4 regions of the Pseudomonas sp. AS2.8 genome follow, and region 1 is predicted to be linked to each of the others. Evidence: predicted binding sites of a transcription regulator. Region 1 holds the regulator's gene; each other region holds the start of a gene.
What was found. Region 1 encodes FliA, which starts transcription of late flagellar genes. Its sites were predicted from a motif close to CTAAAGTTTNNNNNNNNNNNGCCGNTAA; they were not measured.

Region 1 (7,082 bases):
GCTGCTGGACGCCGCCGGACGCGTTGCCGGGCGCGCGGTGGCCAGTGCGGCCGAGGCACTGGCGGGCGCGGCCGGCGCGACGCTGGGGGCTACGGCGAAACGCCGGTTGGAACGGGCGATATGGTGGATCTTCTCGCACAGCAGCTTTTGCACACTGGCGGGATTGCGCGAGATGTCCTCGAAATTCTTCGGCAGATAGTCGACCGCGCCGGCATCCAGGGCATCCAGGGTGACCCGGGCGCCTTCGTGGGTGAGCGAGGAGAACATCAGCACCGGGGTCGGGCACTTCTGCATGATGTGGCGGACCGCGGTGATGCCGTCCATCATCGGCATCTCGTAGTCCATGGTGATGACATCGGGTCGCAGCGCCAGGGCCTGGTCGACCCCTTCGCGCCCATTGCTGGCCGTGCCCACCACCGAGATGTTGGGATCGGCCGCCAGGATTTCCTTGAGCCGACGCCGGAAGAAGCCGGAATCGTCCACCACCAGTACTTTTACCGGCATACGTTGAAACTCCTAACTGGGGCGGCGCAGGCCACCCGATGGCGCCAGGCCCAGGGCCCGACGCCGCTCGTACCTGGCCGACTCAGAGCCCGCGACGGGCGTAGCGCTTGAGCATGCTGGGCACATCGAGGATGAGCGCGATGCGCCCGTCGCCGGTGATGGTCGCTCCGGACATGCCGGGCGTTCCCTGCAGCATCTTGCCGAGTGGCTTGATGACCACCTCTTCCTGGCCCACCAGCTGATCGACCACGAAGCCGATGCGCTGGGTGCCCACCGAGAGGATCACCACATGCCCTTCCCCCTGCTCCACATGGGCCGCATTGGGCACCAGCCAGCGCTTGAGGTAGAACAGCGGCAGCGCCTTGTCGCGCACCACCACCACTTCCTGGCCGTCCACCACGTTGGTGCGGGACAGGTCGAGGTGGAAGATCTCGTTGACGTTGACCAGCGGGAAGGCGAAGGCCTGGTTGCCCAGCATCACCATCAGCGTCGGCATGATCGCCAGCGTCAGGGGCACCTTGATGACGATCTTGGAGCCCTGGCCCTTGGTCGAGTAGACGTTCAGGGTGCCGTTGAGCTGGCTGATCTTGGTCTTGACCACGTCCATGCCCACGCCACGACCGGAGATGTCGGAGATCTCGGCCTTGGTGGAGAAGCCCGGGGCGAAGATCAGGTTGAAGCACTCGGTCTCGGTAAGGCGATCGGCCGCGTCGCGGTCGAGCAGGCCTTTCTCCACGGCCTTGTTGCGCAGCAGATCCGCGTCCATGCCCTTGCCGTCATCGGAGATCGACAGGAGGATATGGTCGCCTTCCTGCTCGGCGGAGAGCACTACACGCCCCGCGCGGGACTTGCCGTTCTCTTCACGCTCGGCTGGCCCCTCGATGCCGTGGTCAACCGCGTTGCGCACCAGGTGCACCAGCGGATCGGCCAGGGCCTCGACCAGGTTCTTGTCAAGGTCGGTTTCTTCGCCCACCAGCTCCAGGTTGATCTCTTTCTTCAGGCTGCGCGCCAGATCGCGGACCAGGCGCGGGAAGCGGCCGAAGACCTTCTTGATCGGCTGCATCCGCGTCTTCATGACCGAGGTCTGCAGATCGGCGGTGACCACGTCGAGATTGGACACGGCCTTTGCCATGGCCTCGTCGCCGCTGTTCAGGCCCAGGCGCACCAGGCGGTTACGCACCAGTACCAGCTCGCCGACCATGTTCATGATCTCGTCCAGCCGGGCGGTATCGACCCGCACGGTGGTTTCCGCCTCACTGGTGGGACGTTCGGCGGGCGCGGCAGCTGCCGGCTTGGGCACTGCGACCTCGGCAACCGGAGCCGGTTTCGGCGCGGGTGCAGGCGCGGGCTGAGGCGCGGCGACCGGTGCCGGCGCAGCAGCCGGTGCGGCTACAGCATCGGCAGCTGCCGCGGGACCACTGAATCGGCCCTTGCCGTGCAATTCGTCGAGCAGGGATTCGAATTCGTCGTCGGTGATCTCGTCACCGCTCGCCGCTGCTGCCGGGGCCGCTACAGCAGGGGCTGCCGTGACCGGTGCCGCGGCTTCGTTCGCGACGAACTTGCCCTTGCCGTGCAATTCGTCCAGCAGGGCCTCGAATTCGTCGTCGGTGATGTCATCACCGCTCGCTGCAACGGCAGTGGGCGCTGCGGCGGCAACCGGCGCAGCGGCCGGCGCGTCATGGAACTTGCCCTTGCCGTGCAACTGATCGAGCAGAGCTTCGAATTCGTCGTCGGTGATGTCGTCACCACCGGCGGCCGCAGGCGCTGCCGCTGCCGCGCTCGGCTCGCTGCCCAGGGCATCGAGCAGATTCTGGAAATCGGCATCGCTCAATTCCGGCTCGGCAGCTGCTGCAGCAGCGACGGGCGCTGGCGCCGCGGCCACCGGCGTGGCAGCCACGGGCGCGGCCGCTACCGGCGCCGGTTCGCTCCCGGCCGGGTCGGCCAGGCGAGCCAGTGCCGCCAGCAACTCGGGCGAGGCCGGGGTCGGCTCTTCGCGTTCCCGGACCTGACCAAACATCTCGTTGACGGAATCCAGTGCCTGTAGCACCACATCCATCAGTTCGGCATCCACGCGGCGTTCGCCCTTGCGCAGGATGTCGAAAACGTTTTCCGCGATATGACAGCACTCGACCAGGGTATGGAGCTGCAGGAAACCGGCACCGCCCTTTACGGTATGGAAGCCACGAAAAATGGCGTTCAGCAGATCCATGTCATCCGGACGGCTTTCCAGCTCGACCAATTGTTCCGACAACTGTTCGAGAATCTCGCCGGCCTCTACCAGGAAATCCTGGAGGATCTCTTCATCGGCGTCGAAGCTCATTCCTGCACTCCCCAAGAGGGTCTGGGTCAGAAGCCCAGACTGGATAGAAGATCGTCGACGTCGACCTGAGCGGCCACGACGTCTTCACGCTTATCGGCATGAATCTGCGGACCTTCACCCTTCATCGTCTTTTCTTTTCGATTCTGTTCGATCAGCGCGCTGTGATCGTGGCTGAAGCCGGTATAGCGATCGACCTGGCTGGCCATCATCACCAGCTTGACGAGGTCTTTCTCGATCTGCCCGACGAGATTGACCACGCGCTTGATCACCTGACCGGTAAGGTCCTGGTAGTCCTGCGCCAGGAGGATGTCGTTGAGCTTGGCCGACAGTTGTTCGGCGCTGCTCTCGCTGTGGCTGAGGAAGGCATCGACGCGCTTGGCCAGCTCGCGGAATTCGTCCGCGCCCATCTCCCGGCGCATGAACTTCTTCCAGTCGGCATGCACGGCACGGGCTTCGTCACCGAAGTTGCCTACCAGCGGGGCGCTCTCCTCCACCAGATCCATGGTCCGGTTGGCGGCGTTCTCGGTCATCTTCACCACGTAGGAGAGACGATCGGTGGCATCGCTGATCTGGGAGACCTCTTCGCCGGCCATGCCGCGCGGATCGATCTCGAAGTTGACGATGGCGTTGTGCAACTCGCGGGTCAGCTTGCCGACTTCCTGGTAGAGACCCCGGTCACGCAACTGGTTGAGTTCATTGATGACATGCACCGCCTGGGTGAAGTCGCCACTTTCTAGGCATTTCACCAGCTCCTGGGCGTGCTGTTTTAGATTCGACTCGAAGTCGCTGAAGCTGTTGGTGCCAAGCTGATCCATAACGTCCCCGCGGCTTTCTTCAGCCGTTCACCCGCTCGAAGATCTTGTCGATCTTTTCTTTCAGCACCTGGGCGGTGAAAGGCTTGACCACATAGCCGTTCACGCCGGCCTGAGCGGCTTCGATGATCTGCTCACGCTTGGCCTCGGCGGTCACCATCAGCACCGGCAGGGTCTTCAGGCGTGCGTCGGCGCGCACCTGGCGCAGCAGGTCAATGCCGGTCATGCCGGGCATGTTCCAGTCGGTGACGAGAAAATCGAAGTTGCCGCTCTGCAACATCGGCAGGGCGGTGTTGCCGTCGTCTGCTTCGGCGGTATTGGTGAATCCCAGATCGCGCAGCAAATTCTTGATGATGCGTCTCATCGTGGAAAAATCGTCCACGATGAGGATTTTCATGTTCTTGTCCAAGTCGACCTCCGTCCTAATCCGCACACACGCCGCGAGGCGCGCCTAAGCAATCGTAGTAGCCTGAGTACCAGCCGGTTAACGCGAACGCCATTCCGCCAGCCGCGCCCGCAGGCGTGCCGCGCATTGACTGTGAAGTTGGCAGACGCGTGACTCGCTCACGCCCAACACCTCGCCGATTTCCTTGAGGTTGAGTTCCTCGTCGTAATACAGCGAGAGCACCAGACGTTCACGCTCCGGAAGATTGGCGATGGCGTCGGCCAGGGCCTTGCGGAAGCGCTCGTCTTCCAGACCGCGACCGGGTTCGAGTTCATGCGAACCGCTCTCCTCGAGCCCATGCTCACCACCCTCCATGAGGTCGTCGAAACTGAACAGGCGACTCCCCATGGTGTCGCCAAGGATGCCGTAGTACTCATCCAGACTCAATTTAAGTTCGGCCGCGACTTCGGAATCTTTAGCGTCGCGACCCGTACGCGCTTCCACCGCGCGAATGGCGTCGGTGACCATGCGCGTGTTGCGGTGTACCGAGCGCGGCGCCCAGTCGCCCTTGCGGACCTCGTCGAGCATGGCGCCGCGGATGCGGATTCCGGCGTAGGTCTCGAAGCTGGCGCCCTTGCCGGCGTCATATTTGCGCGAGGCCTCCAGCAGGCCGATCATGCCGGCCTGCATCAGGTCCTCGACCTGCACGCTGGCCGGCAGACGCGCCAGGAGGTGGTAGGCGATGCGTTTCACCAACGGCGCGTAGCGGTTGATGAGTTGCTCCTGCTGGGTACGTTCCGAGGTTTTGCTGTACATGCGAAGCCCGCTGGATGCTGTCATGCGTGGGTACCGATGGCTGGTTGCACAAGGCGCTCGACAAAGAATTCGAGATGGCCGCGCGGATTGGCGGGCAACGGCCAGCCATCGACTCTCTGAGCTACCGCACGGAAGGCCAGCGAGGCCTTGGCACGCGGAAAGGCTTCGAACACGGGGCGCTGTTTCTGTACGGCTTTGCGCACCGCCTCGTCGAACGGAATGGCGCCCACATACTGCAGGGCGACATCCAGGAATCTGTCGGTCACCTTGGTCAGCTTAGCAAAGAGATTGCGACCTTCCTGGGGTGTCAGCGCCATGTTCGCCAGAACCCGGAAGCGGGTGACGCCATGGTCGCGATTGAGCAGCTTGATCAGGGCGTAGGCATCGGTGATGGAGGTGGGCTCGTCGCACACCACCACCAGGACTTCCTGGGCGGCGCGAACGAAGCTGACCACCTGGTCGCCGATGCCGGCAGCGGTATCGACGATGAGCACGTCGAGGTTTTCGCTGATGTCGCTGAAGGCCTGGATCAGACCGGCGTGCTGGGCCGGTGTCAGATTGACCATCGCCTGGGTGCCCGAGGCCGCCGGGACGATGCGGATGCCGCCCGGGCCGTGCAGCAGCACGTCGCGCAGTTCGCACTCGCCGGAGATGACGTCGGCCAGGGTGCGCTTGGGCGACAGGCCGAGCAGAACGTCGATGTTGGCGAGGCCCAGATCGGCGTCGAGCAGCATGACGCGCCGCCCGATATCGGCCAGGGCCAAGGCCAGGTTGACCGACACGTTGGTCTTGCCGACACCGCCTTTACCGCCCGTGACCGCTATGACTTGGACGGGATGCATGCTACCCATTGCCTGATACCTTTGATTGAAATCCGTCACACTTTAGACCAAGTGCATTTGGCGTGCCCAGGCATGCGATGCACCACTACCGTTCGTCTGCGCTAACCGGCGCGGCGGGCATTGCTCTGATACAGGCCGGCAAGCATGCCGGCCATGGTTTCTTCGCTCGGCTCCTCGGGGGCCTGCAGGCTCACCGCACGGCTCACCAGCTGGTGGCTGCGGGCCGGGTGCAGGTCGTCCGGGATACGGGGGCCGTCGCAGATGTAGGCCACCGGCAGGCGCTGGCTGATGGCCAGACCCAGGGCTTCGCCGAGACTTGCGGCTTCGTCCAGCTTGGTCAGCACGCAGCCGCTCAGGCCGCAGCGCCGATAGCTGTGGTAGGCCGCCTTGAGCACCTGGCTTTGGCTGGTGACACCCAATACCAGATAATTGCGAATCTTCAGCTGGCGGTTGGCCAGGGCTTCGAGCTGCACCTTGAGCGCCGGATCATTGGCGGGCATGCCCGCGGTGTCGATCAGCACCAGGCGCTTGCGCGCCAGGGGTGCCAGCGCCTGGGCCAGGGACTGGCCCGGGTCGACCAGGGTCACCGGCACGTCGAGGATGCGGCCGAGGGTCTTGATCTGCTCCTGGGCACCGATGCGGAAGCTGTCCATGCTGACCAGCGCCAGACTCTGGGGACCGTACTTGAGCACGTAGCTGGCGGCGAGCTTGGCCAGGGTAGTGGTCTTGCCCATGCCGGCCGGACCGACGAAGGCGACGACACCGCCCTCCTCCAGGATCTTGGCGTCGGTGGTCTTGGCCAGCTGGGCGAAGTTGGCCAGCAGCATGCGCCAGGCATGCCGCGGGTCCTGGATCTTGGCGACGCTGTCGAGCAGGTGGCGGGCCAGATCGGCCGGAAGGCCCATGCGCTGCAGGCGACGCCAGAGGCCGGCCTGCTGCGGACGGGTGGACTGCACCTGGGTCCAGGCCATGGAGCCGAGCTGGACTTCCAGCAATTCACGCAGACCGCTGAGTTCGCTGCGCATGGCTTCCAGGGCGCGACGGTCTTCCGGCGCGGTGCTGGCGGCGGGGGCAGCGGCGGCGGCCGGCTGGGAGGCACGCGGCGGGGCGATCACCGGCTCGCGACGGCTGTCGGCGGCGCTGATGGCGCCGAGCAGCTGCTTGTCCTTCGGCGCGGCCGAGGGCACGCCCGGGGCGCGGATGCTGAGGTCGGCATGGGCCTGGGCGATCTTCGCATGGGTCTTGCGCAACTCCGCCTGCAGCTCCGCGTTGGGCGCGGCCGGTGCCGGAGCCTGGTAGTCCAGCGCCGCGGTCAGCTCGACACCGCCGGCGACCCGGCGGTTGCTGAGGATGGCGGCATCCGGGCCCAGCTCGTCGCGTACCAGCTTCATGGCTTGACGCAT
Region 2 (7,082 bases), on a different contig from region 1:
GGTTGACCTGGTCGTAGCGCCAGTCCCGGCCGCGGCCCTGGTCATCGCGCAGGATGGTGCCAAGGATGAAGCCCTCGTCCAGTTGCTCGAACAGGCCGCGCCAATAGCGCTCGCTCTCTGCCAGTTGCTGCTGCACCTCGCCGACGTGTTGCTGGCTGTCGCGCAGGGCCTGGCCGGCCAGGTGCTGGGACGTGCGGTCGCGCAGGATCTTGACGAAGCCGGTATGGGTGCCGGCGTCATCGTGCAGCGGATGCATCTCGCCGCTCGCCCAGAAGCGGGTGCCGTTGCGGTGCAGGTGCCAGCGCTCGTCCTCGGCACGTCCGTCCCGCAGGGCCAGCCGCATTTCCAATGCGGCCCGGCCGGTCTGATTGTCTTCCGGGGTGAAGAAGCGCTCCGCCGGTGCGCCGCGAATCTCCCCAGCGGTCCAGCCCAGCAGGCGTTCGGCGCCGGTGTTCCAGTCGGTGATCACCCCGGCCGAATCGAGCACGATCATGGCGAAATCGATGGCGCCATCGAAGATCGCCAGGCGCCGCTGGGCATCCTGGGGTGGCAGCGCCGTGCATTGATCGAGCGCGGCACGGAGGCGGCGGACTTCGGCCTGGAGTTCAGCGTGGGAGAGAGCGGATTCAGCCATGAGGTCGTTCGAACACGAGGGCGGCGGAAGCGGACGGCGGTGACGTCCAGCGAGAACCTTAGAGTAAGAGAGTTGGGCGGTGGCTAGCGATCTGCCAGCACCTTTTTCCGACAGGCAGGGAATTAAGTAGCTGTTACGGCATCAGACAAGTGCCGACACCCGGCGGCCAGCCGCCCATCCGAGCGTTGTGATCCAATTCGAATATTTTCGGTCTATTTAGTCGTACTAATGAAGTAGCGTTGCCATGACCGATGTAGTTTCTTCTGCTGCTGTTACCACCGTGCTGGTCGTCGAGGACGATCCGGTGCTGAGATCGTTGGCGACGGAGGTATTCGAGATGGAAGGTTATGCCGTCCAGTCATTCGATACCGCCGATGCCGCCTGGGGCTGGCTCGAGTCCGATTCCCTGACGCCCGATCTCCTGTTCACCGACGTGCGCATGCCTGGTCGGCTGGACGGCCTCGCCCTGGCGAAACAGGTACGCCAGCGCTTTCCACAGCTGCCTATCCTCGTATCGTCCGGCTATACCGGCCAGCAATACGCGGAGCGTGAGGACAAGGCGCTGTTCCTGCCCAAGCCCTGGACCATCGACCAGTTGCTTAGGGCCTGTGGCCAGCTGGGTATCTAATCCGCCGCCTGCCGCGCCCGCGCCAGGCGCACCGCTGAATCCACCTCGTCCAGCGTCCAGGGCTTCTGCAGGAAGATCACCTGGTCCGGCAGCGCTGTGGTGATCTCGTAGCCATAGCCCGAGGTGATGACCATGGGCAGCGCGGGCCAGCGCTGGAGCAGCATCTCCGCCAGTTCACCACCGCGCAGCTGGCCAGGCATCAGGTGATCGGTGATCACCAGCCCCGGGGCCTGCTGCTGCTGGAGCAGATGCACCAGGGCGTCGTCGGCATTGTCGAACTGCAGGCAGGTCCAGCTCAGGCGGTCTTCGAGGTGATTACTCAGCAGCTCGGCGAGCAGGCTGTTGTCTTCGATGACGACAAGATAGGGGAGGGGGTCGGGCGAGGTCATCGAGACTTCCGGAACGCGATGAGACGATTCCGGAAGTCTAGCAGAGCCTTGCCGGCGTCAGTCCGGCTTTCGTCTGACCATTGTCAGAACTCTAGGACGATCTTGCCGAAGTGGCTGCCGTCCTTCTGGAAGGCGAAGGCCGCGGCGATCTCGTCCAGCGGATAACTGCGGTCGATCACCGGCTTAATCCCGTTGCCTTCCAGCGCCTGGATCATTTCCTGCTGCTGGCGGCGGCTGCCGACGATCAGCCCCTGCAGCCGCTGGTGGCGACGCATCAGGTTGGCCGTGGGGACCTGCCCCTCGACGCCGGTGAGCACCCCGATCAACGCCAGGTGACCATGGATACGCGCGGCCTGGATCGACTGCGCCAGGGTCGCCGGGCCGCCCACTTCCACCACGATGTCGACGCCACGACCGCCGGTGATGGCCTGCACCTTGGCGCCCCATTCCGGCTCGTCACGGTAATTGATCAGGTGATCGGCGCCCAGGGCATAGGCGCGCTGCAGCTTCTCGTCCGACGAGGAGGTGGCGATCACCGTGGCACCCATGGCCTTGGCCATCTGCAGGGCGAAGATCGAGACGCCGCCGGTACCCATGACCAGCACGCTGTCACCGGCCTTGAGGCCGCCGTCCACCACCAGCGCGCGCCAGGCGGTGAGTCCGGCGGTGGTCAGGGTCGCCGCCTCGGCATGGCTGTAGCCCTTGGGCGCGCGGGTGAAGGCCGTGGCCGGACGCACCACCACCTCGCAGGCGAAGCCGTCGACGCCATCGCCCGGGGTGGTGGAGAAATCGTCGATGGTCGGCTCGCCGTCCAGCCAGTGGGGAAAGAAGGTCGAGACCACATGATCGCCCACGGCGAATTCGCTGACCCCCGCGCCCACGGCCTCGATCACCCCGGCACCATCGGACATGGGAATGCGCCCATCAGCGGTCGGCATCTTGCCCAGCACCACGCCCAGGTCATGGAAATTCAGCGAGCTGGCCTTGATCCGCACCCGGATGTCGCCAGCCCCCGGCTGCCCGGGATCAGGCAGTTCACAGGCTTCCAGCTGGTCCAGACCACCGGGTTTGCGTAGGCGTATGGCGTGCATGAGAGATCCTCCGGACTGTGGCGAGCAGGACGCTCGCGGGTCAGTAGAGGACCACGGCAGGGGGCGCAGGATTCCCGAGAGGGACCTGCGCCCTGGACCTTACTTGATCGCCTTCTGCAGTTGCTGCAGCTGCTGGGTGCGGGTGTTCAGGCGGGCTTCGCCGCGTTCGGCGTCGACCTTCTTCAGCTCGGCTTCGGCCATGCGCAGCTTGATGGTCTGCATGGCGGTCTGGATGCGTTGCTGGGTCAGGTAGGCCAGCTGATCGACGGTGCGCTCGTTCTCACCGTCCTTGTAGGCCTTGTCGGTCTTGGCCAGCCAGGTGCCGGCATCCTTGGTTTCCAGTGCCGCCAGCTGGGTGGCCTGGGGCTGGGATTCGAGGGCGGCGTAGTCGTTGCGCGCCTTTTCCAGATTGGGGTTGGGCGGGGTGGCGCAGGCGGCCAGGGTCAGGGTCAGCGCCGACATCAGCGGGAGCAGAAAACGTTTACGCATGGTTTCGTCCTTCAAGAGAGCGGGCAGCCTTACTGCTGCACCTTTTTCTGTAGATTCTGTTGCAGCTGGAGGTTGATCTGACCTTCCTCACGGATCTGCTGGATGCTGTTCTGAGCATCCTGCAGCGCCGCCTGGGCCTTGGCGGCCTGGGTCTTGCGGGTCGCCAGGCGGGCATCCCACTCGGCCTGCTCGGCCAGTTGCTTGGCTTCGTCGTACTTCTCGTTGGACAGGGCCGCCTGGGCCTGGGTCCACTTGTCCTGGGCCGACTTGGTCTCGATGGGGGCGAACTGGTTGCCGCCGCCGCTCACGGCTTCGTTGACGGCCGACTGGGTCACGGCCATCTGCGCGGTCGGCGGGTTGCCGGCGCAGCCCGCGAGCAGCAGACCGCCGCCCAGGACCAGGCTGGCGAGCAGCGCACGAGGCGCGGAGAACGAGGAGGCGCGAGAGGGACCGGTTTTCATCCGAACATTCCTGGCAGGTCGCCCGGAATGGGCGACAGTGCCTTTGAGACGGCGAAAACGCGGCGAGGTTCGCTGCGGCCGTTGTGCTCAAGGCCAGCGGGTGACGGCCGATATCTGTTGTCTGACAACAACAGGGCCAGAGGCCACGGAGACTTCCATGCTGTTACGCAACTGCAACATCGCGCCCCGCGCCGCCCTGGGCTTTGGGCTGATCGCCCTGATGGTGGCTTTTCTCGGGCTGTTTTCCCTGGCGCAGATGGCGGGTATCCGCGAACGTCAGGTGGTGACGGAGCGTGACTGGGTGCCCAGCATCCGCGCGGTAGACGCCATTCGCGAGAACATGCTGCGCATCCGTACCATTTCCCTGCGCCTGGCGCTGGATCCGGACCCACGCAACATCGATACCTATGTCGGCCAGTACGAGGCGCGTAACAAGGTCCTCATGGACGGCATCAGGACCTATGAGGTCTTTGTCGATACTCCCGAGGAACATCAGCGCTGGGACCTCTTCAAGCGCGATTTCGCCACCTATCAGCAGGGTATGACCGAGTCCTTCGCCCTGGCCCGCCGTGGCGATACCGCCGCACTCAACAAGCTGACGCTGGTGGACATGAAACCGGTGGTGGACGGCACCGGCAAGCAACTGGGTGAGTTGGGCGACTTCTATGCCGAGGGCATCGAGCGCGACGGCAAGATCTCGGCGGACCGCTACGACGCCTCACGGCTGATCGTCATCGCGGTGATCACCCTGGCCGCCTTGGCCACGGTGCTCATGGCCTGGCTGCTGACCCGCAGCATCGTCGGGCCGCTGCGCGAGGCACTGCTGGCCGCCCGCCGCGTCGCCCAAGGCGACCTGACGCAGACCCTGGCCGTGCAAGGCCGTGACGAGGTGAGCGAATTGCAGCGCGCCCTGCAGCAGATGCAGGCGCAACTGCGCGAGACCCTCTCGCGTATCGCCGGCTCCTCCACCCAACTGGCGACCGCCGCCGAAGAACTCAATGCGGTCACCGAGGCCGCTGGCCAAGGCCTGCAGCAGCAGAACGATGAGCTTGAACAGGCCGCCACGGCCGTTACCGAGATGAGCACCGCGGTGGACGAGGTGGCGCGCAACGCCGTCTCCACCTCCGAAGCCTCGCGGGCCTCCAGCCAGGCCGCACAGCAGGGCCAGACCCGGGTCGCCGACACCCTGGGCGCCATCGCCGCCTTGTCTGACGAGGTCTCGGCCACCGGGACGCTGGTCCAGCGGCTCGCTGAGCAGTCCCAGGACATCGGCAAGGTGCTCGACGTCATTCGCGCCATCGCCGAACAGACCAATCTGCTGGCACTCAATGCGGCCATCGAGGCGGCTCGGGCCGGCGAGGCCGGTCGCGGTTTCGCCGTGGTCGCCGACGAGGTGCGCGCGTTGGCCAGCCGTACCCAGCAGTCCACCCTGGAAATCGAACAGATGGTTTCCGGCATGCGCAGCGGTGCCAGTCAGGCCCTGGGGTCGATGCACAGCAGCAGCCAGCGGGCCCAGGCCACGCGTGCCCTGGCGGAAACGGCGGGGGTGGCGCTGGACGAGATCAACAGCCGCATCGGCGAGATGTACGAGCGCAACCTGGTGATCGCCAGTGCGGCCGAAGAGCAGGCGCAGGTGGCCCGGGAAGTGGACCGCAACCTGGTCAACATTCGCGATCTCGCCATCCAGTCCGCCGACGGTGCCCGCCAGACCAACGCCGCCAGCCAGGAGCTGTCACGGCTGGCGGTGGACCTGCAGGGGCTGGTGAATCGCTTCCAGGTATGAGCCCTAGGCCCGCACCGCCTGGTACAGCGCCCGGATCAGATCCGACTGGGTGATGATGCCCACCAGGCGGCGCGAGCCGTCGATGATGGGGATGTGGCGGTGGCCGTTCTCGGAAAACACCGGCACCAGGTCGATCAGCAGGCGATCGGCGCTGGCCACCCGCACGGTGCGGGTCATGATTCGGCCGACGCTGTTTTCCTCCTGGCGGGTGCGCGGGCGGACCAGCGATCTCAGGCGCCAGCCGAGGCCCTCGTGGACGTCCAGGTCGATCTGCCGCATGAAGTCGGCGACGGTGACGATGCCCAGCAGATGGCCCTGGCGATCCACCACCGGCAGCGCCTTGATGCGGCGGGCGCGCATCAGCGCCCAGGCTTCCTGCAGCGGCATCTCGGCACGGGCGGTCACCGGTTCGTGGCTCATGACGTCGGCGCAGCGCAGCTCGCCCATCTTGCGCTGGTAGGCGCGCGCCTCCACCTGTTCGAGCAATTCGGCGAGGTCGTCGCGGCTGATGTCCAGCACCTGGTTGTAGCGCGCCAGCACGGCGTCGAGGTCGGCGCGCTGCAGGCGCGTCTCGCCGCTCGGCTCGGCCGGGCGTGGCACATGGGGCCAGGGGCGGCGGGTCAGGTTGTTGTAGAGCAGGCCGGCGCTCACCAGCAGCAGCGAATCCAGCGCCACCGGACTCCAGGCATAGCTGAAGTCCTGGGCGCCGATGAGAACCATCAGCAGCGCCGAGGCGCCACCCGGCGGATGCAGGCAGCGCAGGGTGAACATGGCGGCGATGGCCAGGGCGACCGCCAGCGCGGCGGCTAGGTTGGCTTCGGGAATCCACAGGGCGCAGGCGATGCCGATCAGCGCCGACAGGGTGTTGCCGCCCACCACCGACCAGGGCTGCGCCAGCGGACTGGAGGGCAGGGCGAACACCAATACGGCGCTGGCGCCCAGCGGCGCTACCAGCGCCAGCGCCAGGGCGCCGTGCTGATGCACCGGCTGGCCCTCCAGCCACCAGGCAGCGAGCAGCGCGGCTAGCAGGATGCCGAGACCGGCGCCCAGGCTGGCGCGCAGGCGTTCGCGACCGTCGATGGGCAAGGGCGCTGGCCAGAAGGCGCGCAGGCCCTGGACCAGACGGGCGAAGAGGGAAGAGGACGGCGTAAGGGGTTCCTGGGACATGGGCAAGCAGCTGCTGGGCAGAACGAGGGCGCTGATGGTCCACCCTGTACCGAGCCCTGGCAATACCGGCGAAGACCGCCGGCCGCCACCGCAAGAGGCCAGGCGGCGACGCAGAGCGGCCGCGCCCTGGGGAGATTTTCTGCTGCGACCACCGGGTTGCCATAGTAGGATTATCGGCTGGGTGTCGCCGCAACCTCGCGGTAGGACAGGTTGAATCGAGCGCAGGTCGGGCCGCCGCGCGGAGTACGGCTGCCCATGAACGCCCCCCTTTCTCCCGCCAAGGCCCTGGCCTTTCTCAATCGCTTCTGCGCGGCCGAAGCGGCCGGCGGCATCGTGTTGATGGTGGCCGCGGCCATCGCCCTGATCGTCGCCAACTCGCCGCTGGCCGACGGCTACTTCGCCAGTCTGCACTGGTACATCGGAGGGCTGTCCCTCGGCCA
Region 3 (7,082 bases), on a different contig from region 1:
AAAGGCGTCCAGGGAGTCGTCGTAGCCGAGCTTGCGCTTGAGGCTGGTGGCGGTGAAGAAGCAGATCACGCCAGCGGCCAGGCCGATGATCAGGGCGCCCATGGGGCCGGCGGTACCGGCGGCCGGGGTGATGGCGACCAGACCGGCGACCACGCCGGAAGCGATGCCCAGAGCGCTCGGCTTACCGTGGGTGATCCACTCGGCGAACATCCAGCCCAGGGCGGCAGCGGCGGTGGCGATTTGGGTGGTCAGCATGGCCATGCCGGCGGTGCCGTTGGCAGCGGCGGCGGAACCGGCGTTGAAGCCGAACCAGCCGACCCACAGCATGGCGGCACCGACCAGGGTATAGCCCAGGTTGTGCGGCGCCATGGGGGTGGTGGGATAGCCCTTGCGCTTGCCCAGGACCAGGGCCGCGACCAGACCGGCCACACCGGCGTTGATGTGCACCACGGTGCCGCCGGCGAAATCCAGCACGCCCCAGTCCCACATCAGGCCGCCGTCACCGCTCCAGACCATGTGGGCGATGGGGGCGTAGACGAAGGTGAACCACAGGCCGGTGAAGACCAGCATGGCGGAGAACTTCATACGCTCGGCGAAGGCACCGACGATCAGCGCCGGGGTGATGATGGCGAAGGTCATCTGGAAGGTGACGAAGACGCTTTCCGGGAACAGGGCGGTGGCCGAGGTCACGGCATCATGCTGCAGACTGGACAGGAAGGCCTTGCCCAGACCGCCGATGAAGGAATTGAAGTTGGTGACGCCCTTCTCCATGCCGGTGGTGTCGAAGGCCAGGCTGTAGCCATAGACCATCCACAGGATGCTGACGAGACCGGTGATGGCGAAGCACTGCATCATCACCGAGAGGACGTTCTTGGCACGCACCATGCCGCCATAGAACAGCGCGAGACCCGGGATGGTCATGAACAGCACCAGGGCCGTCGAGACCAGCATCCAGGCCGTATCGCCACTGTTGATGGCTGGTGCCGCAGCCGCTTCCTGGGCCATGGCCAGGCCCGGCAGCGCTACGAAAGACATGAGGGCTCCTAGCCCTGCGTAGGTGCGCAGAGTCATCGTTGTTTCTCCTGGGGCTCGTGTGGGGTTGGGCGGTCGGTTAGCGCGTCAGATGGCGTCTGTGTCGGTTTCGCCGGTGCGGATACGGATGGCCTGCTCGAGATTCACCACGAAGATCTTGCCGTCACCGATCTTGCCGGTGTTGGCAGCCTTGGTGATGGCCTCGATGACGCGGTCGAGCTGATCGTCGGCGATGGCGACGTCGATCTTGACCTTAGGCAGGAAGTCGACGACGTATTCGGCGCCGCGATAGAGCTCGGTATGGCCCTTCTGACGGCCGAAGCCCTTGACCTCGGTAACGGTGATGCCTTGCACACCGATCTCGGACAGCGACTCACGCACGTCGTCGAGCTTGAACGGCTTGATGATGGCGGTGACTAGTTTCATGAACTTCTCCCGATTGAGTTGACTGGCCCCAGGAAAACAAACCCCGGCCCAAGTCTAGCGCAGTGACCGTCTGTTTAACCGTTGGCGTGGTAATCGCCGTGGTTACGGCAGAAGCGGCCAGAGCGCGCCTCTACCCCAGGCGCCCTCTGACGCCCGTCTCTGCATCGGCAGTAGCAGAAAGCTTGCCAGGTTTGTGAAGGCGTACGGATTTCGGGCGCCAGCGCGCCTGGCGCGCCTCCTGAAGGGGCAAGGCTCGGCCCCGCGGGCAGGACTTTGCACCAACAGCGAACAGCTCTGGCCCGGGACTGGCACCAAAGCGGTGCAGAGACGCCACCAGGGGCGGCACCCCCGCTGTGCTACACTCGGGCCTCGATCCATTGCAGGGGCCAAACCATGTCCACGACCCGTTCGCTGTTCGATTCCCTGACTCAGCAGGCCAGCCGGCTGTTCGGTCAGGACTCGCCGCTGCCCAAGGCCGAGATCGAGAGCCAGTTCAAGGCCCTGCTGCAAGGCGCTCTGAGCAAGCTCGACGTGGTCAGCCGCGACGAATTCGATGCCCAGATGGCCGTGCTGGCGCGCACTCGTGCGCGCCTGGAAGCCCTCGAGGCACGCCTGACCGAACTGGAAAAGCCGCAGACCTCCGAGGTCAAGCCGCCGGTCACCCCGGCCACGGACGTCGCACCCGCCGACTGACCCCCAAGGGCGCGCCAGGATGGTGCAGCCCTGAGTCTGGCGAATTACGATCAAGGACAGATCATGTCGCTTGCCCTCGTTCATACCTGGGCCCAGGTAGGCGTGGAAGCGCCGCCAGTGATCGTTGAGACGCATCTGGCCAATGGCCTGCCCGCCCTCACCTTGGGCGGCCTGCCGGAAACCGCCGTCCGCGAAGCCAAGGATCGCGTGATCAACTGCACCAGGTCTGTGCCCTTAGCGAGGCCGATCAGCGCTGATTAGAGGACGCCGGCGAACGCCTAAATCTGTCCCTGGGTGCCCTGCACCGGGTGGTCAAGGTGGCCCACACCCTGGCCGATCTCGCCGGCCAGGCCGAGATCCAGCGGCCGCAGCTGGCGGAAGCGCTGTAGTATCGGGCGAGTCACTAGGCGCCGGCAGGCGGGCCGTAGCGTCGCGGCGGCTCCTGCAGGCGATCGCGCAGCGCCTGGTTTTCCTGGGCCAGCTCGAAGCACATGGCCCGCCACTGATGGGCCAGCTCGCGATAGTCGTCCCGCTCTGCCCGCAGCGTGGTCAGCATGCGCTCGACGGCTTGCACCGCCTCGTTGGATACGCCCATGACACCCCTCCTCTTATACTGTATTTGCATACAGTAGTCAGAGTATTGCAGCCAGGCAAGGCCCAAGCGGCGCGGGAATGAAAAAGGGAGGCCTGAGCCTCCCTTTCACTGCTGCCGGAAAAGGTCCGGTCAGTTGAACCGACCCACCTCGGCGCTCAGGTCTTCCGCCAAATGACGCAGCTCGCCAGCGGTACCGGCCAGCACCTCGGCGGCATCGCGTTGGGCGGCGTTATCCACGGCGATCGCCTGGATGTTGCGGCTCAGGGCGGTGGCGGTGGTGCTCTGCTCGGCGGTGGCCTGGGCGATGCCGGAGAATTGCTCCACCGCCTCGGCGACCTGCTGGTCGATGCTGCGCAGCGCCTGGGCCACGTCGGCGTTGCGCGCCAGCCCCTGTTCCATCAGGCGATTGCCTTCGTCGATGGCGCCCATGGCGCGCTGGGTCTCGCCCTGCACCGCGCCGATCATCTGCGAGATCTCGCGGGTGGCTTCGCTGGTGCGACCGGCCAGCTGCCGGACCTCGTCGGCGACCACGGCGAAGCCGCGGCCCTGCTCACCGGCCCGCGCCGCTTCGATGGCGGCGTTGAGCGCCAGTAGGTTGGTCTGCTCGGCGATCCCGCTGATGACGCCGATGATGCCGCCAATCTGCTGGGAGCGGCTGTCCAGGCCCTTGATGAGTTCGGCGGTGCTGGCCAGGGAGTCGGCGATCTGCTCCAAGGCGCCCGAGGCGCCCTGCATGGCCTGGGTCCCGGTGCGGGTCTGCTGGGCGTTTTCTTGCACCAGACGTTCGGTGCGCTGCATGCCGTCGGCGATGTTCTGGGCGGTGGCGCTGAATTCCTCCACGGCGCTGGCCATGCTGTCGATCTGGCTGGACTGCTCGGCGGAGCGTCTCAGGGTCTGGTCGGAAAGCTGGCTCAGTTGCTGGGACCGATCGGTGACCTCGCGGGAGGAGCCACGGACCTGCTCGACGGTGGAGGCCAGGGCATCGGCCATCTGGTTGAAGCTCTGAGCGAGTTCGCCGATTTCGTCGTGGCTGCGCGCCTCGACCCGCACGCTAAGCTGACCGCGACCCAAGGCCTGGGCCCGCTCCACCAGCTGGCCCAGTGGCTTCAGCTTGTGGCGCAGCAGGACGACCGAGGCGAGTACCGCCAGCACCAAGGCGATCAGGCTGCCGATGGCCAGGCGCAGGCCCACGGCGTGCACCGGCGCGTCCAGTTCGGCCTTGGGCAGGGTGGCGACCACGGTCCAGCCTTCGCCGGCGACCGGCGCGCTGACGCTGAGGAAGTCCTCGTTGCCGTCCTGCCAGCTGTGTTCGTGCTGCTTGGGATCGTTTTTGAGGGCGGCGAGGAGCTCGTTGGTCTGCTTGGCATTGGCCGGCGGCACCAGCCAGTTGCCCTGCTCGTCGAGCAGGGCCAGGGAGCCGGTCTCGCCGATGCGCAGCTGGGTCAGCTGGGCCAGTTGCTGGGCCTGGGCGTCGGTGTAGTCGAAGCCGACGAAGAGCACGGCGATGACCTTGCCGGCGCTGTCGCGGACCGGGGTGTACTGGGTCATGTAGGAGCGCCCGAACAGCTGGGCGCGCCCGACGTAGTTCTGCCCCTGCAGCAGACCGGCATAGGCCGGGTGCTTGCGATCGAGCTGGGTACCGATGGCGCGGCTGCCGTCCTGCTTCTTCAACGAGGTGGTGATACGGGTGAAGTCGTCGCCATCACGCACGAAGATGGTGGCGACACCACCGGTCAGCCGGGTGAAGTCGTCGACCTGGCTGAAGTCGCTGTTCAGGGCCTGACCGGCGAACAGCAGGGCGGGGGCCGTAGCGCTGCCCAGGGGCAGTCGCTCGCCGGCCAGGCTCAAGCCGGCATCGAAGCGGCGCTCGAACAGGTTGGCCAGCCGCTGGGTGCTGATCTTCAGGGTGCTGAGAAAGGTCTGCTGTTGATCGGAGAGCAGCCGGGCCTCGCTGCCCAGGTGCTTGCGCTGGGTGCCTTCGATGGACACGCTCAAGGCATGCAGGGCGAACAAACAGCTGCCGGCGATCACCACAATCAGTACCAGACTGAGGGCCAAGGCAAGTTGTCGGGCGATACTACGACGCGGGGAAATGACCATAGGGGGCTCCAAAGCGCCTACATCCCTGTAGGGCAGTACGAATTTGAGGGCAAGGGCTATATCAGGGGACCGACCGCTCTAGGGCGGTCTTCTTAGCGGTTAACGGTTATTTTATCGGCAGAGGTACGATGAACTAAAGCGAATGACAGCAGTCTGGCGCCTTATTTATGGCGAACGACCTCCGGAAGGCTCTGGGACGCTACTTCCCGCTGCAGGAAGTCAGCCAGCTGGCGAAGGCGCGCCTGCCCCCGGCGATTGCGCGGCCAGACCAGGTAATAGGCATCGCCGCTGGCCACCGCCTCGGGCCAGGGCAAGGCGATGAGCCCGGCCGCCACGTCTTCGGCGAGCATCACCAGATCGCCAATGGAAACCCCGTAGCCACGCGCGGCGGCGGCCATGCCCAGCTCCAGGGTGTCGAACACCTGGCCGCCACTCAGGGGCACTGCCTGGGTCAGGCGCATGGCCTGCAGCCAGCGGCGCCAGTCGCGGCGGTCGAAGGTGGGATGCAGCAGTTCTTCCCCCTGCAGCCGCGCCAGGTCCCAGACGCCCTCGCACGCGGCGGCCGGCGAGCAGACCGGCACCAGCCACTCCTCGAACAGCGGCACTACCTCCCAGTCCGCCGGGAAGCGGCCATCGCCGAGCAACACGGCACAATCGAAGGGCTCATGGACGAAGTCGACCCGGTCACTGGCCATCCAGACGCTGGTGAGCTGGACGTCCAATTGCGGGCTGAGCTGGCGAAAGCGCGCCAGACGTGCCAGTAACCAGCGCAGCGACAGGGTGGTGGGCGCCTTGAGTCTCACGGTGCCCTCGGCCACGGCGAGATTGCCACAGGCCCGCGCCAGGGCCTCGAAGCCCTCGCTCAGGCCCGGCGAGAGCAGCTTGCCGGGCTCGGTCAGCGCCAGCTGACGCCCGGCGCGCTCGAACAGGCGGCAGCCAAAGGTCTCTTCCAGCGTCCGCACATGGCGACTGACCGCACTCTGCGTCAGGGACAACTCCTGGGCCGCGCGGGTGAAGGAGCCATGCCGAGCGGCGGCCTCGAAGGCGCGCAGGGCGTACAGCGGCGGCAGACGCGAGGGGTGCTCGGGCATGACTCGGACTCATGGATGGCATGGCTATTTTCCGATTGTGGGCGGCGCGCCCGCATCCAACAATGAGTTCTTATCAAACGTCGGCCACCTGCTCAGCGAGATCCACCCATGTCTCTGCCGCGTCACGAATTACTCGCGCTGTTGCGTCTCGCCCTGCCCCTGATCGGCGCGCAGCTGGCCTATGTGGCCATGGTCTTCACCGACACCCTGATGATGGGTCGCCTGGGTCCGGCAGCTCTGGCCGGTGGCGGCCTTGGAGCGGCGGTCTACTCCTTCGTCTCGGTGATCTGCGTCGGCGTGATCACTGCGGTGGCCAATCTGGCGGCGCTGCGCCGGGGTGCGGGGGATACCGACGGGGTAGCGGCGGTCACCGCTGCCGGGATCTGGATTGCCGGGGTGCTGGCGCTGCTGGCCGGCACCCTGCTGTGGCACATCGAACCGCTGCTGGCCCTGGCCGGCCAGCCGGAAGAGAGTCGTCAGGCGGCCGGCGTCTTCCTGCGCTGCCTGGCCTTCGCCCTGCCCGGCCATCTGCTGTTCATGACCCTGCGGGGCTTCACCAGCGCCCTGGAAAGACCCGGACCGGTGCTGACCATCGTACTCGGCGCGGCGCTGCTCAATGCCCTGTTCAACCTGGCGCTGCTGCACGGCTGGGGTGGCCTGCCGCAACCCGGGCTGCCAGGCATCGGCGCGGTGACCGCGGTGGTGATGAATGGCGCGGCCCTGGGCCTGGCGCTGTATATCGCCCGCCATCCGGCCTATGCCGCCTATCCCCTGCGTCGCTATCTACGCCGTCCGGATCGCCGCGCCCTCGCCGACACTCTCGGCCAGGGCCTGGCGATCAGTGGCACCTATGCGGTAGAAGCCTGCCTGTTCCTCTCGGCGGCGCTGTGCATGGGTGCCCTGGGCGCCACGGCGCTGGCGGCCCATCAGATCGCCAACCAGCTGGTGTACCTGGTGTTCATGTTGCCAGCCGGCCTCTCATACGCCACCAGCATCCGTATCGGCCAGCACCAGGGTGCCGGGCGGCCGCGCGAGGCCTTGCTGGTGGGGCGGCTGGCCATCGGCGGCGGCGCGCTGGTGATGCTGGGCATCGCCCTGCTGTTCTGGAGCTTTCCCGGCTGGCTGGTAGGGTTGTTTCTGCCGGA
Region 4 (7,082 bases), on a different contig from region 1:
GTTGATGCGTGCCACGGCCTGGGCGATGCCTTCGAGCATGGCGGTGGCGGCCTGGGAGCTGCTGGCGCTGACCTGCGCCTGGGTATGGCTGCCCTGCATGGCCTGCAGCACGCGCTGGGCGTTGCCCTGCAGGCGTTCGATGATCTGCTGGATCTCGGCGGTGGAGCGCGCGGTCTTCTGCGCCAGATTGCGCACCTCGTCGGCCACCACGGCAAAGCCGCGGCCCTGTTCACCGGCGCGCGCGGCCTCGATGGCGGCGTTGAGCGCCAGCAGATTGGTCTGCTCGGCAATGGACTTGATCACGTCCAGCACCAGCCCGACCTGGCGGGTTTCCTGTTCCAGCTGCTGCATGGACTCGGCCGACTGGCGCACGCTGTCGTCCAGTTCGCCCATGTTGCGCGACAGCTGGCCGATGCTGGTACGGGCGGCGGCGGACTGCTCGGCCGCGGCGGAGGCCTGGTCGGCGGCCTCGCGCGAGCGATCGGCCACCTCGTGCAGGTTGGTGTTCATGGTCTGGATGTCACGGCCGATGGACTCGGTGTGACCCTGCTGGGAACGGGCGTTGTTCTCTACCGTCTGGGTGAGTCTATACAGCTCGCCGGACACCTGGCCCAGCGGATGGGCGGCATCGACGATGGCCTTGATGGTGCCCTGCAGCTGATCGAGAAAGACGTTGAACAGCGCGGTCATCTGGCCGATCTCGTCCCGCGAGCCGACCTGCAGGCGGCGGGTGAGGTCACCGTCGCCCTCGGCGATGGCGCGCAGCGAGGTGATCACCTCACGCACGCTGCCGAGCACGCTGCGGATGGTCAGCACGGCGGCGCCGGCCAGGATCACCACCAGCAGCAGACTCAGCCAGATGCCGACCCGGGTGGTGTCGGCATTCTGGTCGCGGGCCTGGGCCAGGGTCTGCTGGAAGTCGGTATAGGCATGGCTGCGCAGGGTGGTGCCCAGTTGCTGGGCAGCGGCGAGATCCGTGGCCATGCGGTCCAGATTGGGCCGCAGGGAGTCGAAGGATCCGCTGCCCTTGATCAGCTGCTCGGAGGCGCCCAGGGCGTTGTCCGCATAGCGATGGATGCCCTGGCGCCAGCCGGAGATCTCGTCGTTGCGCGCCGAGGTCTGGCGGGTGAGGTCGGCCATTTCCTGCAGGCGGCTGTCGATGTCGTCGACCACCTTGCGCGCCTCGCCCAGGGTTTCCAGCTCACTGGCGGTCACCGCGCTGTTGAACAGGCCGGGCAAGCGGGAGAACTGGAAGAGTACGGCGTCGGCCTTTTCCAGCAGCGGATAGCTGTGGTTTTCCAGCTGGTCGAGGCGTTGATCGTTGCCGGCCAGCTGGGCGGAGGTATAGGCCACGTAGAGCAGCAGGCCCAGCAGAGCGGCCGCGGGCAGCAGCGACAGCTTGAGCGTCAGCGACAGGTTACGAAACATCCACACCTCGGAAAGCTTGGGCAGTAGCGAGCAGCGAGGTGCGGCGCCCTCTTTTCAGCGGGGGCTGCCAGTGGTCATGTCCTGACCGGTCACCACGTCCTGTTGGCCTCGCAAACGTAAATAAGCGAAGCCGTCACATTTTCGACATCTGCTGGTAAAACTTAAGAGAGCTAAAAGTTATTGCGATTATTGGCGATGGGCGTTGCGAAAGGCGGTGCAGGCGGTCATCTTCGGGATTTCAAGACTGACCAGTCCTGCCATGACCCCCATGTGTTCCCAGATCCGGTCCTGGTTGAAGGCCGATGCCGAGCGTCTGCGCCTGCTGCGCGTCCTCGCCGACCTGCACCTGCCCGACGCCTGGCTGGCTGCGGGCTTCGTGCGCAATCTGGTCTGGGATCGGCTGCATGGCCATGCCGAGTCGACGCCGCTGGCGGATCTGGATGTCATCTATTTCGACGCGACCGACTGCCGACCCGAGCGGGACAGGGAGATCGAAACGCTGCTGTTGGAGCGGGCGCCGGGTTGGCCCTGGTCGGTACGCAATCAAGCCGCCATGCACCTGCGCAATGACGATGTGCCCTATGGCGATAGCCTGGATGCCATGCGTTTTTGGGTCGAGGTAGAGTCTGCCCTGGCCGCGCGCCTGACCGCCGAAGGCGAACTCGAAGTGGTCAGTCCCTTCGCCCAGGAAGGGCTCTTTGCCCTGCATGTCACGCTTAATCCCTGGCGGCCCCGGCCCGCTGCCTTTCGCCAGCGGCTCGCGACCAAGGGCTGGCTCAGGCGCTGGCCGCGATTGCAGGTGCGGGCGGATCACCGGAACGATGACCAGGGTTGAGCAGCAGCGGCGCTGGGAAAGCGTTCGTTGCAGGTGCTCGGCAATACGCCATGCCTTGCCGCGGTAGTGACGTCGAGAGTCCTGTGCAGGCTCTATAGAGCGGTTCGGTGACAAACACCTGAATGTCAGATGGAGCGATCAGCTGAAGATAAGGGATATCGTTAAACCGATTAAAGGATGGCGGGGCGTGGCGCTCTTGTTTCACGTTATGACTGTTGAAGATTCTCTTCGTCCAAACGCTGATGAACTTCGGTCAGGATGAAGTATTCATTACTCCCATAACTTCGCAGTTGGTTATCCACCCGATAGCAGGACTTCTTTCGCTCTAGGCTTTTGCCTGGTCGAAGTTTCGCCGAAGTGCAGAGGGAAGGCATCCTGTGACGCCATGCCTGAATGAGCGCCCCGGGCATCGACGCCCGGGGGTTTCTGTCCACGACGAGGGCAGGCCAGGAGTTTCTGTCGTCGTCGGCGGAGCGAGAGCCGGACAGGCCTCAGACCTTGAAGCGCGCCGTCAGCTCTTGCAACTGCAGGCTCAGGTTGGCCAGTTCGGTGCTGGAGCCGGCGGTTTTCTCGGTGGCGGCGGCGGTCTGGTCGGCGACTTCGTGGACCTTGGCCACGCTGCGGCCGATGTTTTCACTGGCCGCGCTCTGCTGCTCGACCGCGGTGGCGATCTGCTCGTTCATGGCCTCGATCTCGCTCACCGCACTGCTGACGCTGCCCAGGACCACGCCCGCCTGGCGGGTCAGGTCGACGCTGTCACCGGTCAGCTGGATATTGCGGTCCAGGGCGGCGCTCATCTTGTCGGTGCTGCCGTGCAGCCGGGTGATGAGGCTGGCGATCTCGTCGGTGGAGGAGCGCGTACGCTGCGCCAGGCCGCGCACCTCGTCGGCGACCACGGCGAAGCCGCGTCCGGCCTCACCGGCGCGAGCGGCCTCGATGGCGGCGTTGAGCGCCAGCAGATTGGTCTGCTCGGCGACCGCCTTGATCACGTCCAGCACGCCGCCGATGCGGTCGGCATCCTGCCTGAGCAACTCCATGGTGGCCTGGGTGCTGTCCACTTCCTGGGCCAGGGTCTGGATCTGGGTGGCGACCTGATTGACCATCTCGTCGCCCTCGCGGGTCTTGAGGGTAGCCTCGCGGGCGGTCGTCGACGCCTGTTCGGCATTGCGCGCCACCTCATTGATGGTGGCGCTCATCTGCTGCATGGCGGTGGCGATCTGCTCGGTCTCCATCTTCTGCGCCGAGGCGCCAGCGCGTGTCTGCTCGGTGATGGCGGAGAGTTCTTCGGCGGCGCTGGCCACCTGGACGATGCCATCCTTCTGTTCGCGGATCAGATCGCTCAGATTGACGATCATGCGGTGCATGGCCGCCTGCAACTGGCCGAGCTCGTCCTTGCGATCCGTCAGGGTCTGGACAGTCAGATCACCGGCGGCAAGCTGCTCCACGGTCGCCAGGGTCTGGCGCAGCGGAGCCACGATGGAGCGGGTGATGATCCAGGCCGCGATCAGACTGAGCAGCACCGCCAGCAGCAGGCCGCCCAGGAGCATGAGCTTGGCGTCGCGAATGTCGCCGAGGCGGAACTGGTTCTGCACCTGCTTCATCTCATCGGCGGTCTTGAGCAGCGCCTGGATGCGCTGATAGAGACCCTGATCCGCGTCTTCATACTGCTTCTGGATACTGAACAGCTTTTGCACCTGACGCTGATAGTCGTCGTAGAGCCCTGGCAACTGCTGCAAGCTCGAGGTCGAGGTGTTGCTGGCTGGCAGGGCCTTGAGCACGTTGCCAACCCGGCTCAAGGAAGCCTGCAGGGCCTCCTGCTGCTGACCGGCAGGCTTGAGCACGTAGACGCGCAGATCGATTCGCAGCTTTTGCAGCGCCGCCAGCAGGGGCGGCAGCTGTAGACCGCCATCGTTGATCTCGCTGTCCAGTGCGGTGGAAGCCTCCTGCAGGCGCTTGTCCATGGTGTCGCCGGTATCACGGATACCTTGCACCGTGGTGGTGCGATCCTGGGTCACCTTCAGCGTCTGCTGATAGAGGTCACGATATTCCTTGAGGGTCTGCTCGGTACGCGCCAGCAGTGCCTGGCTCTGGGGGCGTCTGAACAGGGGGCGAGCTTCCTGCAGCTGCTGTTCTAGGGCATCGATGGCCAGCTTCCAGCGATTGGCCTGATCCGCTTCCGGCAGCAGAGCGAAGTCCGTACGGGCATTACGCATGTCACGGGTGAGCAGGCCGATCTGGGTGAACTGCTCGATGAGATTACCACGTCGTCCCAGGGCCTGGATGCCATCCCAGCCGGCATAGGCAATGGCCAGGGTCAGGATGATCAGGGCGGTAAAACCGTAAGACAGCTTCGTACGAACACTCATGTTGCTCATTTGCATGGGGCTATTCCCGATGTTCGGCGGAAAGTTCCGGGGTTTGAAGAGAGAAAAGATAGGCGTCGGATTCTAGCTGAGGGTAATACGGGAAATTCTTATATTTACAATATTTAAGTAATGGTAAGTCTATTTGTGGGGATATGAAGATTTCCAATTATTTGGCTGACTATTGACTTCTGCCCTTGATGACTATTGATTTTTCAAAGTGCGACTCGAAGTTGGAGTGAATAAGTGGTGTTATTTTTGATAGGCTACTTTTTTATTAGTCTTTCTTTACTTCTGGAGGCAAAGGTCGAATATCAAGCTCTGCAGGTTTGAACCCGCCGAGGAAGGCTGTCTGGAGGCGTCACCCCCTCACAGCTGGCAGGTGCAGCCTTCAATGGCAGGGATGAACCGTGTTTCGTTCCTATCGGTTGTCCGGCGAACCCTGGAAGGGCGCTAGACTCCATAGAAAGGTCATCCGCTTTCCCTCTCCGGCAAGGAATCCCCATGTCCACCACGGAGCGTCGCCGCGCCTTTCTGCAGCATCCGGGCTTTTCGCGACTGTTCGCGCCGGGTCGCCTGACCCTGGGCTTTCTGCTGCCGCTGGAAGGCTATCCCGACGATCCCATGCCGACCTTGCGCGACCACGCGCGCCTGGCGCGGCTGGCCGACCAGCTGGGCTTCGCGGCGCTCTGGGCGCGCGACGTGCCCTTCTACGACCCTGGCTTCAACGATGCCGGCCAGGTGTTCGAGCCCTTCACCTATCTGGGTTATCTGGCGGGCATCACCCAGCACCTGACGCTGGCCACCGGCAGCGCCGTCATCACCCTGCGCCATCCGCTGCACCTGGCGAAGATGGCGGCCTCGGTCGACCAGTTGAGCGATGGCCGGCTGGTGCTGGGCGTGGCGTCCGGCGATCGTCCGGTGGAGTACCCGGCCTTTGGTCTGGAGAGCGAATTCGAGCGGCGGGGCGAGCGCTTTCGCGATGCCTTCGAGATGTTTCGCCTGGCCGGCGAGACCCCTTTCCCGCTCGGGGCCTTTCGCCGCTTCGGCGATCTGCAGGGGCTGGCCGACCTGGTACCCAAACCGGTGCATGGTCGCATCCCGGCGCTGGTCACCGGGCGCAGTCGGCAGACGGTGGACTGGATCGCCGCCAAGGCCGATGGCTGGTTCTACTACTTCGTGCCCGCCGAACACGTCCCGGCCCTGACGCGGGTCTGGCGCGAGGCGCTGGACGAGATCGGGGGGCGCGAGTTGTTCAAGCCCTTCGCCCAGGGGCTGTTCTTCGAGCTGGCCAGCGATCCGGCCCAGCCGCCTCGGCCCATCCATGCAGGACTGTCCTGCGGGCGACGGGCGCTGGTGGACTACCTCTCGCAGTTGCAGGACGCAGGGGTCAATCACCTGGCCCTCAACCTGCGGCCCTCACGGCGTCCAGCCAGCGAAGTGGTCCAGGAGCTGGGCGAATTCGTATTGCCGCATTTTCCGTCCCTGGCCTGAAGCCCTCGCGTCGGTGTGAAGCCTGGTAACACTTGCCAGGCTAACGATCTGCCTTCGTCCCTTTCCGTCTGGCGAGCTCCCCGGTGGCAGGGGTTCAACCCGGTAGCAACCCTTGGCCTGATCTCTGCATAGCTCTCCGTTCTGTTACCCCGTTGCTGGTGCAACCGGATCGACGGTAGAACCTTGCAGGTTGCACCTAGTTGCACTTTTATTTCGGGCGGCGCTAAGCTGCGCCGAATTTCGACGCCTTCTGCTTGAGGATCTGCGCATGGCCACCACCACTACCCTGGGCGTAAAGCTCGACGAAGCCACCCGCGATCGCCTCAAGGAAGCCGCGCGCCGTATCGATCGGACGCCCCACTGGCTGATCAAGCAGGCCATCTATACCTATCTGGAAACCCTGGAAAGCGGTGCGACCCTGGCCGATCTGCAGGGCATCGCCCAGCGTCTGGCCGAAGGCGACAACGAAGCCGTCGAGGCGCTGGCCGATCCGGTCTATCAGCCGTTCCTCGAATTCGCCGAGAGCATCCTGCCGCAGTCCGTGCTGCGCTCGGCCATCACCGCCGCCTATCGCCGGCCGGAAGAAGAACTGCTGCCGCTGCTGCTGGAGCAGGCGCGCCTGCCCGTGGCTCAGGCCAAGGCCACCCACGAGCTGGCCCATCGCATCGCCGAGAAGCTGCGCAATGCCAAGGGTGCAACCGGGCGCTCCGGAATGGTGCAGAGTCTGCTCCGCGAATTCTCGCTGTCCTCCCAGGAGGGCGTCGCGCTGATGTGCCTGGCCGAAGCCCTGCTGCGCATCCCGGACAAGGGCACCCGTGATGCCCTGATCCGCGACAAGATCAGCACCGGCAACTGGCAGCCGCACCTGGGCAACAGCCCCTCGCTGTTCGTCAATGCCGCCACCTGGGGCCTGCTGCTGACCGGGCGCCTGGTGTCGACCCACAACGAGGCCGGCCTCACCA

Region 2: FHR73_RS18285 (methyl-accepting chemotaxis protein) is a predicted target of FliA. The motif match lies at 3,779-3,806, and genes of this name have one in related genera.
Region 3: FHR73_RS16085 (methyl-accepting chemotaxis protein) is a predicted target of FliA. The motif match lies at 4,958-4,985, and genes of this name have one in related genera.
Region 4: FHR73_RS12825 (methyl-accepting chemotaxis protein) is a predicted target of FliA. The motif match lies at 1,567-1,594, and genes of this name have one in related genera.

Annotation. Positions count from the first base shown of each region.
Region 1 is NZ_JACHVV010000001.1:496,539-503,620, reverse strand. It holds gene FHR73_RS02310 (chemotaxis response regulator protein-glutamate methylesterase) at 1-504, opposite strand, end outside; gene FHR73_RS02305 (chemotaxis protein CheA) at 587-2,824, opposite strand; gene FHR73_RS02300 (protein phosphatase CheZ) at 2,851-3,639, opposite strand; gene FHR73_RS02295 (chemotaxis response regulator CheY) at 3,659-4,033, opposite strand; gene fliA (RNA polymerase sigma factor FliA) at 4,121-4,861, opposite strand; gene fleN (flagellar synthesis regulator FleN) at 4,858-5,688, opposite strand; gene flhF (flagellar biosynthesis protein FlhF) at 5,781-7,082, opposite strand, start outside.
Region 2 is NZ_JACHVV010000004.1:341,998-349,079, reverse strand. It holds partial or broken gene FHR73_RS22900 (PAS domain S-box protein) at 1-634, opposite strand, end outside; gene FHR73_RS18310 (response regulator) at 879-1,262, shown strand; gene FHR73_RS18305 (response regulator) at 1,259-1,651, opposite strand; gene FHR73_RS18300 (NAD(P)-dependent alcohol dehydrogenase) at 1,735-2,742, opposite strand; partial or broken gene FHR73_RS18295 (DUF4398 domain-containing protein) at 2,848-3,231, opposite strand; gene FHR73_RS18290 (DUF4398 domain-containing protein) at 3,261-3,692, opposite strand; gene FHR73_RS18285 (methyl-accepting chemotaxis protein) at 3,850-5,475, shown strand; gene FHR73_RS18280 (HPP family protein) at 5,479-6,642, opposite strand; gene nhaA (Na+/H+ antiporter NhaA) at 6,898-7,082, shown strand, end outside.
Region 3 is NZ_JACHVV010000003.1:788,080-795,161, reverse strand. It holds gene FHR73_RS16115 (ammonium transporter) at 1-1,071, opposite strand, end outside; gene glnK (P-II family nitrogen regulator) at 1,120-1,458, opposite strand; gene FHR73_RS16105 (accessory factor UbiK family protein) at 1,852-2,151, shown strand; partial or broken gene FHR73_RS16100 (hypothetical protein) at 2,215-2,361, shown strand; gene FHR73_RS22865 (hypothetical protein) at 2,460-2,540, shown strand; gene FHR73_RS16090 (hypothetical protein) at 2,555-2,746, opposite strand; gene FHR73_RS16085 (methyl-accepting chemotaxis protein) at 2,876-4,846, opposite strand; gene FHR73_RS16080 (LysR substrate-binding domain-containing protein) at 5,008-5,937, opposite strand; gene FHR73_RS16075 (NorM family multidrug efflux MATE transporter) at 6,046-7,082, shown strand, end outside.
Region 4 is NZ_JACHVV010000003.1:87,162-94,243, reverse strand. It holds gene FHR73_RS12825 (methyl-accepting chemotaxis protein) at 1-1,428, opposite strand, end outside; gene FHR73_RS12820 (nucleotidyltransferase family protein) at 1,697-2,263, shown strand; gene FHR73_RS22820 (methyl-accepting chemotaxis protein) at 2,755-3,468, opposite strand; partial or broken gene FHR73_RS22815 (methyl-accepting chemotaxis protein) at 3,613-4,629, opposite strand; gene FHR73_RS12810 (LLM class oxidoreductase) at 5,131-6,120, shown strand; gene putA (trifunctional transcriptional regulator/proline dehydrogenase/L-glutamate gamma-semialdehyde dehydrogenase) at 6,389-7,082, shown strand, end outside.